Regions from separate parts of the Undibacterium sp. KW1 genome, predicted to be linked through region 1. Evidence: predicted binding sites of a transcription regulator. Region 1 holds the regulator's gene; each other region holds the start of a gene.

Region 1 (5,970 bases):
TGAGATGACGGTCATGACCCTGGATAGCCGCCTCGAACGCCTATTGATGCAAGCCCTACAAACAAGTGGTGCTGATGGCTCAGGCATAGAGCCAGGTCTGGCCGATACCCTGGCAAGCCAGACCGAGGCTGCGGCCCAGCATCAGGAGCAGATGGGCCTGACGCCGGTGCTGCTGGTGCCTGCACCATTGCGTGCCTTGCTGTCGCGCTTCCTGCGCCGCAATTTGCCACAACTCAAAGTCTTGTCACACGCAGAAGTACCTGAAACAAAAACCATTAGAGTCACTAGTCTGGTCGGAGGTCAATCATGAACGTCAGAAAATTTACCGCGAACACTTCTCGCGAAGCTTTGCGCATGTTGCGCGATGCTTTGGGGGCAGATGCCGTGATCCTGTCCAACCGTAATGTGGGCGGCAAGGTGGAGATTCTGGCCATGGCAGATGAAGCCATCAGTGCCATTGCACCTGCTTCCAACGATGAGGCACCGGTGCCTGAAGTGCCGCGCTTTGCTCCTCGCCTTAGTCCTCAATTCCAGTCTGATCAACCGCTTATCAGACCGCGTGCGTTTGAGCGAGCCGTGGAGGCACCTGCAAGTGTGCCGACTTTCAAGGCGGCGACCGGTGCATCTGGTTTTGCCAGTGAAATCGAAGCCCCGGTGAGTGGCAATGAGCTTAACGATGTCATGTCAGAAATACGTTCCATGCGCAGCATGCTGGAATCGCAACTGGCAGAAATCTCCTGGACACAAACGCAAAAACGCCAGCCACAAAAAGCAGAAATCCTGCGTGAATTACTGGCGACAGGTTTCAGTGCCAGTCTGTCTCGCTATCTGGTGGAAAAGCTGCCTGAAGCAGGCAAGCTTGAAAATGGCCTGGACTGGATCAAAAACGTCCTGACCCGCAACCTGTCTACCATTGACAATGAAAATGAGATGCTGGAAAAGGGCGGGGTGTATGCCCTGGTAGGCCCCACAGGCGTCGGCAAGACGACCACAACGGCCAAGCTGGCGGCTCGTTGTGTCATGCGTCATGGCCCATCCAAACTGGCCCTGATCACGACGGACGGTTATCGTATCGGCGGTTTTGAACAATTGCGTATCTACGGCAAGATATTGGGTGTCATGGTGCATGCGGTCAAGGATGAGGCAGATTTACGCATCGCCTTGTCGGAGCTCAAGAACAAGCACACGGTCCTGATTGATACTGTCGGTGTCAGCCAGCGTGACAAAATGGTGACTGAGCAGGTGGCAATGTTGTCTGGAACAGACACTCCGGTAAAGCGCTTGTTATGTCTGAATGCGACTTCAACTGGCGAAACCTTGAGTGAAGTCGTGCGTGCCTATCAGGGCAATGGCCTGGCTGGCTGTATCCTGACCAAGCTTGATGAGGCGGCCACCATAGGTGGTGCACTGGATATCGCGATACGCCAGAAACTCATGGTGTATTACGTCGCCAGTGGACAGCGTGTACCTGAGGACCTGCATATCGCCAACAAGCTCTACCTGATAGATCGCGCCTTCAAGCTCAAGCGTGAAACGGCGGCTTTCCGCTATCTGGATGAAGAATTACCCTTGCTGATGGCTGGCGCGGTTTCCGCGCAAGCATCAGGACGTGCTGGTCAGGAGGTGTCCCTTGGCTAGTTTCGATCAGGCAGAAGGCCTGCGCCGCATGCTGGCTGGGCCAAAACCACGGGTATTTACCTTTTTGTCAGCCTTGAGAGAAGATGAAAAGAGTGGCATGTTGGTCAATCTCGGGGTGTCACTGGCGCGCCAGGGTAACCAGGTGTTGATGGTGGATGCGCGCTCTTCCGAAAACAGTGTGGGAGCCTGGTTGAATGCCAACCTTGATCAGACCTTATTGGATGTAGCGAGACAACAGCGTACAATGAAGGAAGCAGTCAAATTGGTGGCTGCAGGCCTGTCGGTAACGATGCTGGCCCGTCACGCGTGGCTGCCGCCCGAAAATACCCGGCATTTGTCCAAAGTATTTGATGTGGCTGCCAACCGTGCGGATCTGGTCATCGTCGATAGTGAGATCAATCTGGATGACAGTTTTCCGCTGGCGACGCTGGATGACAGCGAACTGGTGATACAGGTTTCTGCTGATCCCGACATGATCAAGGCCGCTTATGGATTGATCAAGCGTGTGAGCAACCGGCTGGGGCGACGTGGTTATGGTATTTTAGTGTCCGGTGCATCGGATAAAGAGGCGAGATTGATTTATACGAATATGGCGCAGGCGGCCAGCCGTTACCTGGCAGTGCCGCTGCACTACGTCGGCCATGTGCCGGAAGATGAACACGTAAGAAAGGCTGCACATTTGGGACGCTCTGTGATTGACGCTTTTCCTAAAGCCCTTGCTTCGCTGGCATTCTCCCGGCTGGCTGAACAATTGGCGAAGACCGCGCGTTCCACCCTATGTGCAGAGGGAGTCCCTGAGCTGGGTGTCGGTCTCGGAATGTAATCAGAAAAATGTACACCGCGAGCGGAAAATCAGATAAAAACTTCCTTTTGAGGGAGCATGCGCCTCTGGTCAAGCGTCTGGCTTACCAGTTGAAGGCGCGCCTGCCTCCCAGTGTGGAGGTGGATGATCTCGTGCAGGCCGGTATGATAGGCCTGCTGGATGCCGTTAACCGCTACGAAGATACCCATGGCGCCCAGTTTGAAACCTATGCGGTACAACGCATACGCGGTGCCATGCTGGATGAATTGCGTAGTAGCGACTGGCTGCCGCGTGGCGTGCGCCAGAACATGCGCAAGATAGAAAATGCCATGAATGTGCTACAGCAAAAGCTGGGCAGGCCACCGCTGGAAACCGAGGTGGCGAAGTCGCTCAAGCTCAGCCTGGAAGAGTACCAGAACCTGCTGACAGACAGTGGCGGGCACCAATTGGTGTACTACGAAGACTTTCATGATGCGGATACCAAGGAACATTTCCTTGATCATTATTGTTCCGATGCGTCAGGTGATCCCTTGCAGGATTTGCTCAATGACGACTTCCGTGACGCCGTCATCGGTGCCATAGACAGCCTGCCGGAGCGGGAGAAATTGCTGATGGGCCTGTACTACGAGCAGGAATTGAATCTCAAGGAAATCGGGGCCGTGATGGGTGTATCAGAGTCGCGGGTTTCTCAATTACACAGTCAGGCAGTTGCCAGGCTCAGGGCATACTTAAGGGAGAAAGCGTGGACTGGGCTAGCATAGTAGGTTTGATACTGGTGGTACTTGGCATCGTCAGCGGCCAACTGATCGAGGGCGGGCGCCTGTCTTCGCTGGTGCAACCAGCTGCTTTTGTGATTGTGGTCATTGGTACCCTCGGTGCGGTACTCTTGCAAAGCAGGATGAACACCTTCGTGCGTGGTGTGCGCATGTTGCGCTGGGTAGTGTCTGAACCACCTGACAGCAGCAAGAAAAATATTGCCGATGCACTGATCTGGAGTGTGGTGGCAAGGCGTGAAGGCTTCCTGAGCCTGGAACGTTACATGAATGCTTCTACCGACCCCTTCATAGGCAAAGGCTTGCGCCTGGTGATCGATGGCATAGACCCGATACGCTTGAAAGACATACTGGATGTCGATATTTCACTGTATGAAATGGAGCAGCGTCAGGCCGCTAAAATCTGGGAGTCTGCGGGCGGGTATTCCCCGACCATAGGTATTCTTGGGGCAGTGCTGGGGCTTATCCATGTCATGGAAAATCTCAGTGACCCATCCAAGCTTGGTGGTGGTATTGCTGTTGCCTTTGTGGCCACTATCTACGGTGTGGGCCTGGCTAACCTGTTATTTTTGCCCGTCAGTAATAAACTCAAGGAAATCATAGGCCGCGAAGTGACGCGCCGTGAAATGTTGTCCGATATTTTTTATAGTATTGCTCTGGGCGACAGCCCGCGCGTGGTGGAAGAAAGACTGACCAATCACCGCAATTAAGCGATGCAGTGACATTGAAAAAATACACTTATGGCAAGAAAAAAATACCACGAAGAACCAGACAACCATGAGAGATGGCTGGTTTCTTACGCGGATTTTATTACCTTGCTGTTTGCGTTTTTTGTTGTCATGTATGCCATCTCCTCCCTGAACGAGGGCAAATACCGGGTCTTGTCCAACTCACTGACCGGTGCCTTTGGCAAAGTCATGACGGTGAATCCCAAGCCTGTCGATGCGCAACTTGAACAAAAAATCAAGCTCGACCCCTTGCCTCTGGTCAAAAACCGTATCAATGAAGGTTTGCGCAAAGAAAAAGCGCAAATGACGACCATGGCCAAAGATATCATGACCGTGCTGGAGCCTCTGGTGCGCGAAGGCAAGGTCAGGGTTACCCAGACCAGCCGCGGTATTACCATAGAAATCAATGCCAGCCTCTTGTTTGCTCCTGGTGATGCGCGCCTGAATGTCGATTCCATACAGGCACTGAGGGCGATTGCCGGTGTCCTCAAGCTTGATACCCATGCCATACAGGTAGAGGGACATACTGACAATCTGCCTATCAGTAACCCCATTTTTCCCTCCAATTGGGAATTATCGGCCGTACGTGCCAGCACGGTCGCCCGTTTGCTCACGGAAAATGGTGTCGATGAAAACCGCGTGACTGCAGTAGGGCAGGGCGCAAAGCTGCCTGTCAGTGACAATGACACGCCAGAAGCGCGGGCCAGGAACAGGCGTGTATCCGTCACCATACTGGCAGTATTGCCTGAGCCTGTGATAGAGGTGCCCTTGAGCCCAGCATCTGGGGCGGCGGCAACATCATTGCCCTCACCAGCAACGCGGCCAGCGGCGGCATCTTTGTCTGGCGCGGCACCGGGGCCTTGAAAACCTGAAAATCCTGAAGATTAAGGAGTTTTTCCAGTTGCTGGCGGGATAGTCGGCGCAGTACGGTCATGCTAGCGAAGTCGTGTTCAGAGTTAGTCGCCAGCGAAAATCACCAGCGCTTCATCAATGCGCAAGCAGGATCGCACAAGCACCGTCAGGTGGCGATATAGCCCTTGCCTGGCGTAGTTTTGACGGTTGATTGACCGTTGGGGCCATACATGGAGCCGGCCTGATTGTTGTTTTTTTGCAATAGATGCAAGGTTGCCTGGTTCAGCGATAGTCTGCGGTTGATCAGCAAACCATTGGTGCGGTTGTCTTCTTTGGCTTGCACAGTCAGTTGCAATAAAGCATCCCAGTCCTGTGCACTGGTTTGGGCGACGCCGGCTTGCTGCAAATAAGCCTGCATGCCGTCTATATCAGCATTAAATCCAAGTTCATTCAAAAAGCTGTTACGCTTTTTTTCCAGTTCTGTCATTTTGACCACAAGCTGTCCCTTGCTCTGGGTAAAGTCATTGAGCTGGACTATATCGCTTTCTACCAATGCCGCTTGCTCTTGCTTGAGCAAGTCAGTGAGCGAAGACATGATGCTCACCTCTTCTTGCAGGCATTGTTGAATAGCGCTATGTCTGGAACCTGTTGCGTTCATTTTTTAACGTTTTCTGGCGTTGAGCAAATCTTTAACTGTTTCCAGAAGCCCATCAGCGACTTTTTCCGAATTGACCTGGAAGCGTCCTTCGGAAATGGCCAGCTTGATAGCTTCCACCTTCTTCGTCTCAAACACAGCATTGCTCGCCTGCGTACTTTGCAAGGCTTGCAACTGTGAAGACAGGGTCGAAATTTGTACTTTCGTCGAATTCGCCACGGGTACCGCGGTTTCTGCGGGTTTTTCCGTGCGAGCCTGTTGCGGGCTGACTGGCAGTCCCGCTGTCTTATTTAGTGCGTCATCAATTTTCACAGCGATACCCTCTAGTGTGGGACTTACAAACATCTACATCCAGTTTATCGGCTGTGTAATTTTAAACTTTAACCTTACTGTAAAAAAATATTGCATGTGCTTAATTCCAGCTACAAATATCTTGCCATCAGTAAACTATTTCTATAATGCCACCATTCTTCGCAACGCCACTGATGGTTTGCCCTGAACTGGTCTTGGCCTTGGCAATTT
Region 2 (5,970 bases), 250 kb from region 1:
GACGGTTGAACCATTGTCTTTGAAAGTGGAATTCCCGTTGATTGAGGTTTGCAGCAAGGTTGCCAGTGAAGACGCCGTGTAAGTGCCGGCGGCCAGTGACACTAGGGATGTTTTCCCATCCAGGGTGACATTGATGGCAGTGCTGGCTGCAATGGTGGTGTTGCCAGTGCTCAGGTCCAGATCGCCTTGCAAGCCACCTTGCGTAGCAATGGCAGTTATTTCCAGGCCGTAAGCGCCTTGCTTGGTCGCACTGGTGGAGCTGCTGTAACTGACCAGGCTGTCCGTCGCTTTACCAACGGAGGCAAACAAACCGCTGATTTCATTATAGTTTGTCGATAAGGCAGCACTGAGTTTCGTCGAATCGACGGAGAGTGTGCCATCTTTTTGAAAATTGATGCCTATGCTGGCAAGGCTGGTGATGTTTCCGCCCAGGCCGTTGACAGCAGTACTGAGTGTCGATCTGATCTGGCTTTGCACATTCCTGGCGGTAGAGTCGCCAATCAGAATGCCACCTTTTTTTGTGCTGGCATCGTAACCAGTCAAGGTTTTTAAGGTTGCCTGAAAATCATTGTAACCTTTGACAAAACCATTAATGGCAGACTGTATGCCGCTGGTATTGGCACTCAGGGCAAGGCTGGTCGTGCCTACTTTACTGAGGTTCAGGGTGGTGCCCTGTATGGCACCCGTTACTGCGTTGGACGTGCTGGAAATTGCAATACCATTGACTGTCAGTGCCGCATTCTGTGCAGTGGTGGTTTCAGTAAAGTTTTGTGTGCCGGCAGGATCATAATTGACCAGGCTTTGGATGGCGGCATCGCCCGTTGCAGAAATCTTAAGACTAGAGGTCGCTCCAGTTTTGGCAGAAGTGAGCACCAGATGGTAAGGTGTGGCACTACCGTCACCAACAATGGCGGCAGTTGCGCCTACCTTCGCGGCATTAATTGCATCACGGATGCCTTGCAGAGAATTGTTGGCACCATCAATAGTGACTGTGCCTATCGATTGCGTGGCATCCTGGGTAAAGGTAGAGCCCGTATACACACCATTTGCAGAAGTGCCACCAGTAATAGTGCCAAACTCAAAGGTGATGGTTGTGCTGGTGCCGCTGCCGATACTTGCTGTAGAACTGGCTTGACCAGCGCTGGAAATCGTCTGTGCCTGTGCCAGTTTTGTTACATTGACGTTATAGTTGCCTTGGGTAGAAACGCTGGTGGTAGTGGCAGACAGGATGGAGCTATCGCCAGCTGTAGCAGTTAGCGACTGAAAAGTGCCCAGATTGCTGAGGCCGGTAACATTGGACTGAAAAACGCTGAGCGCGCTGTTAAGCGTGCCATAAGCAGACAGCTTCGCCTGAAAACTGGCTTCTTTCTTCGCCAGTGTAGTCAGAGGCTGACTCTCCACCTGCATTAATTTGGTAATGAGGCCGTTGACGTCCAGATTGGCGCCTAAGCCTGTCGATTGTATGCCCACATTGTTCCCCTTGTCAGACCGTACTGTACTAAATTATCGGCAAAGACAAACCAGACTTTAGAGGGGAATTTACATGCCAATTTAAAACTTAGATGCAGGACTGACTATATGATTAGCTAATTACGCTTGTTGTTTGATCAGTAAACCCTGTAGTTTATCCAGAGAGCGCGAGATTTCAAGGGCTTCCTCGGACGGGATCTGGCGCAAAACTTCTTTGGTTTGCAAATCAACCACCTTAACGACTACTTTATTACTATGTTCTTCCACACTGAATTCTAGTGATTGTGACAGAGACTGGATTGTCTTGTTGATATCATCGACAGCTTTGGTCACTTTATCGAATTCTGGTGGTGCGGATGCAGAAGAGGCTGCCTTGACGGCATCAATGGTTTGCGTTGATGCTGCTGCAGACCTTGAAACGGGGGGGCTGGTATCGGGGCCTGTTGCACGGTCAGTGATCAGTTGTCCTGATGGAGATGCGCTCCCTATCGACCGGATGTCCATGATCTTTTCCTTCAAGAAAAATACCCCTGGTCAAAAAGATGACCAGGGGGACATGCTTTACGCTTTAAGTATAGACCTAATTTACATAAGCCTACTGCTATTAGCCACGCAACAGGGCCAGGACGCCGTTAGGCAAGCCGTTAGCCTGTGCCAAAATCGCTGTGCCAGCTTGTTGCAAGACCTGACCACGTGTCAGAGATGCTGTTTCTTGAGCGAAATCTGCATCACGGATACGGCTGCGGGATGCTGTCAAGTTTTCAGAGTTGGTCTGCAAACTTTCAATCGCAGAAGAGAAACGGTTCTGATAAGCACCCAGAGAAGCGCGGGAACTATTGATCGATTGCAGCGCCGCATCGATGGTCGTCAACGCGGCGGTGGCCCCGGCAGCGGTACCCAGATTCAGTGAAGATACACCTGCACCTACTGTTACAGTAGCAGAAGTGAAACCACCTGTCAGGTTGGCAGCTGCCAAACCAGTACCAGTACCGTTAGCCAGAGTGATACCTGCAGAGCTGGTAGAAGTCAGGGACAGTGTCGAAGTGCTGACGTCGGTTGCGCCTGTTGCAGACACGGTAATACCTGTATTGGCAGCGGCAGCAGCAGCGTTAGTGCTGGCTGTTACAGTGATGTTACGGCCGTCGGCAGCAGCCAGTGCGACTGCACCAGTTGTTGTGTTGAATGTAGCTGTAACACCTGTTTGTGTGCTGATTGCATTAACGGCTGCAGCAACTTGTGCGCCGCGTTGCGCACCAGAAGTAGATGCATTCAAGGCGCCCAGATTTACGCCGTTAATGGTAATGTCGCCAGAAGCAATCGCAGTTGCAGAAGTACTTGCAGTACCAGCAATAGTTGTGGAGCCTACAGTTGCTGTTACGCCTGTGCTGCCGCTGATCGCATTGATGGCTGCTGCTTTAGCGATACCGCTGCCGGTAGAGTTGGAGAAGGATACGCCGTCAGCAGCGGATGCGCCAACCTGGAAGCCGTTGATGGACAAGTCACCGGCAGCCAGAGCTGTTGTGGTAACTGCACCGGCACCGGCTACTGTCGTAGCGTAGCTGGAAGATGCACCAACACCCAGGGCGCTAGATTTTGCGCTGGAGATGGAAGCGATACTGATTTGATCGTTTGCTGTACCGTTGGCACCGACCTGGAAAGTTTGTGCAGAGAAGCTACCGTCAAGCAGGTTCACGCCGTTGAAGTTAGTGCTGCTGGCAACGCGGTTAATTTCAGAAATCAGCTGACTTGCTTCGTTGTTCAGAGCGGCGCGATCAGAAACGCTGTTGGAGCCGTTGGCGGATTGTACGGCCAGATCACGGATACGTTGCAAGTTGGAGCCGATTTGTTGCAGCGCGCCCTCAGCGGTTTGCGCCAGGGAGATACCGTCGTTTGCATTACGTGCAGCTTGATTCAAGCCACCGATTTGTGAAGAAAGACGTTCGGAAATCGCCAGGCCAGCAGCATCGTCTTTTGCGCTATTGATACGCAAGCCAGAAGACAAACGTTGGAGGGACGTATTCAGAGCGGATTGAGATGTGCTCAAATTGCGTTGCGCATTCAGCGAAGCAATATTGGTATTAATAACAGCCATGGTGATTCTCCTTACCTAAGTTATACAATTTTGGCGTAGTAGCCTGAAACTTTGGTCTTTCGTGCTGACTATTGGACCGCCGTTGTAAAGGGTATCGGTAGAGACTAAAAAAGTTTTAGCGTGTTTCTGAAAATAAATCTTATTTTTTTTGCTCAAGTTTTTTAACTCTTTCCGCTTGTCGACGCTTTTTTAAAATACTTTAGGGTCAAATTTGATTTAGTTTTCAGGCTTTATTTAACACATGGAAACAAAATCATTAGCTATAAAATAAGCCTGAGCATGGTGGTTTCTGGTATTTTCCAGTCTGGACATGCAGTTTTATTCATTTTGCTTACTTAATTTGTAAGTCAGATGAGGTAATTGTAAAAAAGATTAATGATAAGAAGCTGACCTGGGGACTGGACATGGCAAAAACGAGTTTTGATGCGCGAAAAGCAATGCGCGATGTTCATCGACTTTTCGATGCTGGTTCTGTTTCCGAGGCCAGGCAAGGCTGCCTGACTATCATCAGGCATTTTCCGCGTCACGCAGAAGCTTTATATGCCCTGGCCAGGATGGCTGGGGATGCGGGTGAGAGTGATGAAGCCATGGGATATTTGAAACTGGCTTTTGACGTCATGCCTCACTTTCCTGACAACAGGAAGATTGCTTTCGGCATATTCAATAAATACTTGCTGGCGAAACAGTACCCCCAATTGGAAGAGGCTGGCCTCTGGCTATCAGCTTATTTGCCACGGGACGGCATCGTTTGGGACTATATAGGGATAGCGAGGATAGAGCAGGCCAAGTTTCCGCAAGCACTTGAAGTGTTGAGCAAGGCTGTTGCCTTGTTGCCAAATAACCCCCACATACTTGCGAATATGGGCAATGTGCTGATTTCTCTCGAGCGTTGTTCCGATGCCATCGTGTATCTGGAAAAAGCACTGGCTATTCAGCCAGAGATGGTTGTTGGCCTCAATAATCTGGGAAATGCATTGCGTTTCATAGGCAAGACAGAGGAGGCGATAGCGAGTATATCGAAAGCAGTTCAATTAGACCCGGGTTTGCCCTATCTGTACAATAATCTGGGCCTCGCTTATCGTGAGCACGGTATGTATAGCGTCGCCATCGAACAATACCGGCACGCCTTGCAACTGCAGCCAGAGCTGGTGCAGGTTTATCCCAATCTGATTGATGCACTGCGCCAGAACGGGCAAGTGCAGGAATCCATAGAGTGCGGGCAGCATGCGCTGACGCTGACCCACGATATTCCTGAAATCTGGGGGCTTATGGGGACACCTTGCGCGAGGCGAATCACTTGGATGCGGCGATCGAAGCTTATATCAAAGCCCTGTCTTTCAAGCAGGATAGCCTGTCTTCTTTCAACCGGAAAATTTACACTAACCTCTTATTTTGTCTGAATTACCATCCGGATTTAACGCCTGGGGTGATTTATAACGCTTACCATGAATTTGATCTGCGTTTTACTGCGCCGCTCAAGGCAACATGGAAGAAATTTGAAAATGCCCGAGTGCCGGGTAGGCGTCTCAAGGTAGGTTATGTGACGCAAGCTTTTTATAATCATGTTTGCAAGTATTTCTTGCTGCCGCTGATAGAAGCGCATGACAAGGATCAGGTTGAGGTCTATGCCTATGCAAATCCGCCTTTCGAAGATGAAGTGACTGCCTATTATAAGAAGCAGGTAGATCACTGGGTGCCAACCCGGGATCTGACGGATGAGGCGCTGGCAGAGCGTATTCGTGCCGACGGGATTGATGTCCTGGTGGATGTGGCAGGCCATACCAATGGCAATCGTTTACCGGTCTTTGCGCGCAAACCGGCTCCTGTTTCCTTGCATTGGCTGGAGTATGGTTACACGACGGGTCTAAGTGCCATAGATTATTACTTGACTGACAAGCCTACAATTACGGACAATTGCGCACATTTATTTTCTGAGAAGGTCTGGTGTCTGGATGGCCCGGCCTATGTTTACAGACCGGATACGCGCAGGGCAGAGCTGACACCTTCACCTTTTGAAAAAACGGGTCTGATTACCTTTGGCAGTTTATCGCGTTCAACCAGGATAAATCATCGTGTAGTGCGCGTCTGGGCAACGATACTGGATGCAATGCCAAATTCACAATTAATAATCAATAGTGGTGACTTTAAAGACCCACAAGTACAAGAAGAAATGGCATCACGCTTCATGCGCTATGGTATAGACCGCTCACGATTACATATAGGATTCAGTACACCATCCTGGGAAGTGTTGAAACACATCGATATCAGCCTGGATTGTTTTCCCCATAATTCGGGAACGACTCTGCTTGAGTCATTATATATGGGCATACCATTTATCTCTCTGGCAGACCGGCCTTCAGTTGGTCGCATCGGCGCCAGCATATTGACAGCAATCGGGCATGAAGAGT
Region 3 (5,970 bases), 410 kb from region 1:
GCAGCAAGGTCAGGAAGATGGGGTAGATCGCAAACATCCACATATAGAGTACGAAGATGAACAGGCCAAGTGAGGCTGCCGCAGCAACATCAAATGTGGCACCACGGCTGCCAGCAAACAATGCCATTACCGTACCGCCAAAAACTACACTAATAACAATAATGCCAGCCAGCATTATCCCTATGCCGACCAGGTAAGCCCAGTAAAACTGGCCAGCGCCCGCATTGAAAGAAAAATGTGTACTGCCGAAACGGCTTTCGTTGTGCTGGAATCTTTTCAGGCGTTGATGAAAGACGGGTGCCAGCAAATACAAAGTTAAACCTGCCAGCATTGGCCACAACAAGAAAGTGCTGTATGCCTGCCCGGCGGTGCCACGGAAGCCAAAACGTATGCCACGGTAGCTGGAGTTATACAGCTTGAATTGCAGGCTCTTCCAGACCAGCCAAGGCATGACGGTAACCATCATCAGCATCATGGCAAATCCCAGGCCCACTGAGAATTTGAACGCCAGGTGGTAACCAAATATAAAGACGATAGCGACGATGCGCCCCTTTAGAATGGCAATGGCATTGCCATGATATTCAAAGCTGCTGCCACCCAGTTGCGTGCTGGAATACAGGTAACGGTTGCGGCGCACCTTGGCCCAGGCAGAATAAATACCCAGGGTGATAATACTGAGAAATAGATTAACGATCCATATGCGGAAATATTCGCTGCCACTTCCCTTGAATTCAAGTTGCAAAGTGCCACTCGATGATTGCTGACTTACTGAAAAGTCATTGTTTTGAAAGTTATCCATGCTTGTGTTTTTCCCATGCACTTTAATTTTTTTGGAGCTTGGACAATCGCATGGAGTTGATATTAAGTCAAGTGCATTAGCGCTTGCGATCTCTCGTCACAGATGCTTTACCGCAAACTGTTGTGGAAAATAAATGGTTAAAGCAGCATTGGCTAATGCAGCTTTTTCCAGGTGGAGATAGCAGTTGTGCCATTGCCGCTAGCGCCGGCGGGTACGCGATAACTAAGCACATCAGCCTTTAACTCAAATTGTCTTGCCTGCTCACTGCCATCCCAGTTAGAGAAGGATGCATGTTCTATTCTGAAGACCAGCACGTTTCTCTCGGTATCAATGAAGCAGCGGCCATAGTGTGAGCTGGTATCGAGGGCGGCAGCCCGGTATTCTGCTTCCGTACCTTTGCGTTTGTCGCCTGCGGCAAACTTGGGGCGTTCGGATTTGTAGATTTGCAGTGAATAGCGGCCAGTGCCATCAATGATGAGCAAGCCTTGCGGATTTGGCCCAAAGGTTTCGCCACGGCTGCCATCGGTGCGAATTTCTGGTGCAGCCAACAATGTCCAGGTACCTGCCAGGTATTTTTGTGCCTGTTCATTCTTATCGACTTCCTGTTCGGTGAAAGCGCTGGCTGGCAGACACAGGGCCAGCAGGCAAATCACAGCGATGATGTTGTTCATGGGAGTTTTCAATGAGGTTTTAACTGCGGTTTTCATGTCATTTTCCTTGCCATTCATTTTTTGCTGTCTGACTGACTGCCAGCATTAATTTGCCTGTGGTCTGGCGTGATTCCAGATCTGTATGGGCTATGGCAGCCTGCTCCAGTGGATAAACCTGATGTATGCGCAAGCGCAATACGCCTTCGCGCAACCAGCCAAGAACCCGTTGGCTACGGTGCTTGAGGCCTTCGGCGTCAGCAATGTGATGGGCGAGGGTGGGGCGGGTGAAGAGCAGTGAGCCCTGGCGGCACAAGTGCATGGGGTCTATCGGCGGCACATTACCGCTGGACTGGCCAAACAAGACCAGGCTGCCCAAAGGGCGCAAGACGGCCATGCTGCCCAGATAGGTAGTCAGGCCGACCGAGTCATAGACCACATGCACACCTTTTTGCTGAGTCAATTCCCTGGTTGCCGCAACAAAGTCAGTTTCCGTATACAAAATCACGTGATCTGCTCCGGCTGCTTTGGCCAGCTCTGCTTTCTCTTTACTAGATACTGTGCTGATAACGATGGCGCCCTTATGTTTCAGTACCTGGGTCAGCAATAAACCAACCCCGCCAGCGCCAGCATGTACCAGTACGGTATCGCCAGATTGCACGCGATAACTGGTCTCGGTCAGATATTGTACGGTGACGGCTTGCAGCATGGCTGCCGCGGCTTCTTGCGTGCTGACCTCTGCAGGCAACGCGACCAACTTCCATGCTGGAATAGCCAGGTATTCGCCATAAGAGCCTGGTTGCGACAGCCAGGCCACTCTGGTGCCGGGTGTTAGTTCCGCATTGCCTTCGACCACCGTGCCCGCACCTTCTGCTCCCGGTATGCAGGGCAGGGTAGCCGGGTTTTGTCCATTGCGTTGATACACATCGGCGTAATTGATGCCGGCGTAATCTACGCGTACCAGGACTTCCCCTTCTTTTGGCGTCGGCCTTGACAGGTCGCGCACTTCAAGTACTTCTGACCCACCTTGTGAAAAAAATTGTATGGCTCGCATATTTCCTCGCTTTGCTGTAATCATCAGTTGCTCAGACCCTATGTCTGTTTATCTGATGTGCAGCTTAATCAAAACCGGATCGAAAGAAAATTACTGAAAAATTCGCCTGGACTGTGCATAATTGCACCATGATGAATTGGGATGATTTACGCTATTTTTTGGCACTGGTCGATTGCGGTACGCTGACCGGGGCTGCGCGTCGCCTACAGGTGGAACATACGACGGTTGCACGGCGGATTGACACGCTTGAGTCAGCATTGAAACTGCGTCTTTTCGACAGACTGGTGCGCGGCTGGCAACTCACCACAGAAGGACATGACCTGGTTACTCATGCACGGGAAGTGGAAGAGCGCTGGTTCAATTTTGAGAGAAAGGCGCTCAGTAACAGCAAAATGGAAGGCATAGTGCGTATTTCTGCACCACCCAGTTTATCGACTTTTGTACTCGCGCCCCAGCTTAAAAAACTCTGCGCCAGTTTGACCGGCGTGGAGCTGGAGTTACAGGCAGAGCGCCACCAGGTCAGTCTGGGCAAGCGCGAGGCAGACATCGCTTTACGAATGGCGCGCCCACAAACGGCGGGTCTGGTGATCAAGCCTTTGGCCAGTGTGGGCTATGGATTGTACGCCTGCAAAACTTATCTGAAAAAGCGCAAGGAAGAAGATTGGGAATTTGTCGCCTATGAAAAAAACTCTGCAACGCCCCATCATCGATGGCTGGAAGATTATATGGCGCAGCGCAAAGTCATGCTGCGCAGTAATGACCAAATGGTGCTGGCTCAATGCGCGGCGGCAGGCCTTGGCGTAACCGTATTACCGCATTATTTGCGCCAGAGTCACCGCGAGCTGCACCGTATTGAGCATCAGGCTTGTCCTCTGCGCAGAAAACTTTGGCTGGTCATGCATGATGATGTACGCCGTTCACCGAGGGTAAGAGCAGTAGCCGATGGCTTGATTGAATTGTTTTCCAGTGCCGAAGTGAGTGATTTATTGATATAAATGAAAAGTGTGCTTGCATCAAAATACGATCTTGTCATTTTGAAATGTTGTTTTTATTTAAATTTCATTTAAAAGTGTATAGTCAGTTGCTTACATGTGCTCACATTTAAATTAAGCCTATCTTAGGTAGAAACCTAAACTTTTGACAAAAACGACCGTAATACACAATATGCGGTAATCCGTCACGTGGTTTAATTTAGGGCTGGAGAGCAAAATGAGCATCAATCAAATAGCAGGTGGGGCCACTGGCGGTGTCAGTGTTGATACCCGGCAAGATGTCAAGGCTGCACCAGTCGTTGCTAAAGCGGCACCTGCACCGGTAGTTGCTGACGTCGCTAAAACTGCGGTCAGCAAAGACAGCCAGCCCCAAAGTGATATTTCAGCTAAAGAACTCAAGAACTCTGTGGATCAGATCAACCGCGCCATAGGTTTGAATAAAAGCGTGAATCTCAACCTCGATAATGACTCCGGTAAAGTAGTGGTGCAGATTGTTGATAATGAAACCAATGTCGTTTTGCGCCAAATTCCTTCAAAAGAAGTGCTGGCTATAGCCCGTGATCTGGAAGGTAAAAAAGGTGTTTTGTTGAACGACCATGCATGAATGGATAAAGAGTGATTGTCAGCTCTGATGTTGAATACTGGTTAAAGCAAGCAAATCTTCCCCTCCCCGACAGGATAGGTAAAGCACCTGAAGAATTATTGGCCTATGTTGCGAAAGTGAATAAAAGCACTTCTGCTGACCAACTGCCTGCGCAAGCAGAACTGAATCCCGATTTTTTAAATGATATCCGCGCAGCGATAGTGGACATGCCACCTCCTGTGCTGCAGCTTTTGGATAAACCCCTGCTGGGTGTCTATTTAGGGCGGGGCCTGGGTTCATCTGCGGTGACGGACGTTGTTGCTGGCCCGGATGGCAAGGTGCTCGGCCTGGTGACACTCATGGATGCCGACGCTTTTTTAGGTCGCACTGCCAATGACTGGGCGAGCTGGAAAGAAAATACGCCATTTTTGACGGGCTCGGCTTTTCAAGTCCATCTGCAAATTGAAACTGTGGAAAACGATAACCGCAAAAATGCCATGCAGTTTTTGCTCTTGCATGAATTTGGTCATGTAATGACTGCCAATAGCGAATTTTTACCCGACTGGTGGATAGGTTCGCAAAAATTCAAATCGACTGAAGAATATAGTTTCTTGAGTCTGTCCTGGCAAATCGCCATGAATGGCGACATCATTCCTTTGCTCAGACATGATTTTGAGCATCGCAAGAACTTGCACTTCTATAGTGATCAGCAAGTTGCGGGAGATTTAATTCCCGACATCTACAAGGCGCTGGAAAAAACCGGTTTTTCCAGTCTGTATGCCGCAACCAATGCCTATGACGATTTTGCTGAGGCTTTTGCCATGTATGTGCATAGCGTAATGATGGGCAAGCCTTATCGATTGAGCATTCGTTCTGGCGATGAAATCATCATGGAAGTGGCGGATTACTGGTCCAGCCCACGTGCCCGCTCCAGGAAACAGTTATTTGCTGAGTACCTCGGTAATTGACAATATTCCCTCTGAGCTCTGGAAATAAGCAGGAGGTAGATAAAGCGTTGCCTTTAGGTTACTTATTGCTATTGAGCTATTCGTTTGCATCAATAAAGCAGCAAAATTTGCTTTATTCGACACTTCATTTTCTATCCGCTCATCCATAATGTGAATAAGCTTAGACGCTCCTTGTCTTTATGCTGCAATTATTCACGGATGGATATCTGAATGACCGTACCGCCAAAGAACTCACTGGACCCGGATGACTGGCAGGCCCTGCGTGCGCAGGGACATCGCATGCTGGACGATATCCTTGATTACGCAGAACACATACGCGAGCGCCCTGTGTGGCAAGTGATACCGGATGAAGTGCGCGCAAAGTTCCAGTCGGGTTTGCCAATTGCGCCTGCTGAGCTCGGTGAAGTGCATCAACAATTCATGAAAAATATCTTGCCGTATTCGGTAGGCAATAGCCATCCTGGCTTCATGGGCTGGGTGCAGGGAGGGGGCAGCCCCGTGGGTACATTGGCAGAAATGCTGGCAGCGGGACTGAACGCCAATCTGGGTGGGCGTGATCATATACCGATAGAGGTCGAGCGTCAGATAACGCGCTGGGTCAGCGAGCTATTTCATTTTCCGGATACTGCCAGCGGCCTGTTTGTTACTGGCACGTCGATGGCTAACTTCATTGCCGTACTGGTAGCGCGGGCGCGCACTCTGGGTGCAGAGGTAAGGCATCAAGGGCTCACGGCTTTTCCTGAACGGCTGGTGGCTTATACTTCAGCCGGTGCGCATGGTTGCGTTGCCCAGGCCATGGATATGGCCGGGATAGGAAGAAATGCCTTGCGCATGATCCCCATGAACGGCAACTTCCAGATGGATGTCGGGGCATTGCAGGCAGCAATTGTGGCAGACCGCGCGGCGGGATTGACGCCATTCATGCTG

Evidence for each region. Region 1 encodes FliA, which starts transcription of late flagellar genes. Its sites were predicted from a motif close to CTAAAGTTTNNNNNNNNNNNGCCGNTA; they were not measured.
Region 2: a site for FliA is predicted at 3,739-3,765, ahead of UNDKW_RS11215 (flagellin). Genes of this name have one in related genera too.
Region 3: a site for FliA is predicted at 3,630-3,656, ahead of UNDKW_RS07970 (flagellar protein FlaG). Genes of this name have one in related genera too.

Annotation. Positions count from the first base shown of each region.
Region 1 is NZ_AP018439.1:2,237,955-2,243,924, forward strand. It holds gene flhA (flagellar biosynthesis protein FlhA) at 1-310, shown strand, start outside; gene flhF (flagellar biosynthesis protein FlhF) at 307-1,638, shown strand; gene UNDKW_RS10005 (MinD/ParA family protein) at 1,631-2,461, shown strand; gene UNDKW_RS10010 (RNA polymerase sigma factor FliA) at 2,470-3,201, shown strand; gene UNDKW_RS10015 (flagellar motor protein) at 3,183-3,923, shown strand; gene motD (flagellar motor protein MotD) at 3,954-4,805, shown strand; gene UNDKW_RS10025 (flagella synthesis protein FlgN) at 4,960-5,451, opposite strand; gene flgM (flagellar biosynthesis anti-sigma factor FlgM) at 5,455-5,760, opposite strand; gene flgA (flagellar basal body P-ring formation chaperone FlgA) at 5,888-5,970, opposite strand, start outside.
Region 2 is NZ_AP018439.1:2,486,297-2,492,266, forward strand. It holds gene fliD (flagellar filament capping protein FliD) at 1-1,470, opposite strand, end outside; gene UNDKW_RS11210 (flagellar protein FlaG) at 1,591-1,974, opposite strand; gene UNDKW_RS11215 (flagellin) at 2,075-3,562, opposite strand; gene UNDKW_RS11220 (tetratricopeptide repeat protein) at 3,967-4,962, shown strand; gene UNDKW_RS11225 (hypothetical protein) at 4,860-5,970, shown strand, end outside.
Region 3 is NZ_AP018439.1:1,825,964-1,831,933, forward strand. It holds gene UNDKW_RS07950 (YjgN family protein) at 1-799, opposite strand, end outside; gene UNDKW_RS07955 (lipocalin-like domain-containing protein) at 952-1,506, opposite strand; gene UNDKW_RS07960 (quinone oxidoreductase) at 1,508-2,500, opposite strand; gene UNDKW_RS07965 (LysR family transcriptional regulator) at 2,629-3,495, shown strand; gene UNDKW_RS07970 (flagellar protein FlaG) at 3,710-4,096, shown strand; gene UNDKW_RS07975 (hypothetical protein) at 4,108-5,043, shown strand; gene UNDKW_RS07980 (pyridoxal-dependent decarboxylase) at 5,254-5,970, shown strand, end outside.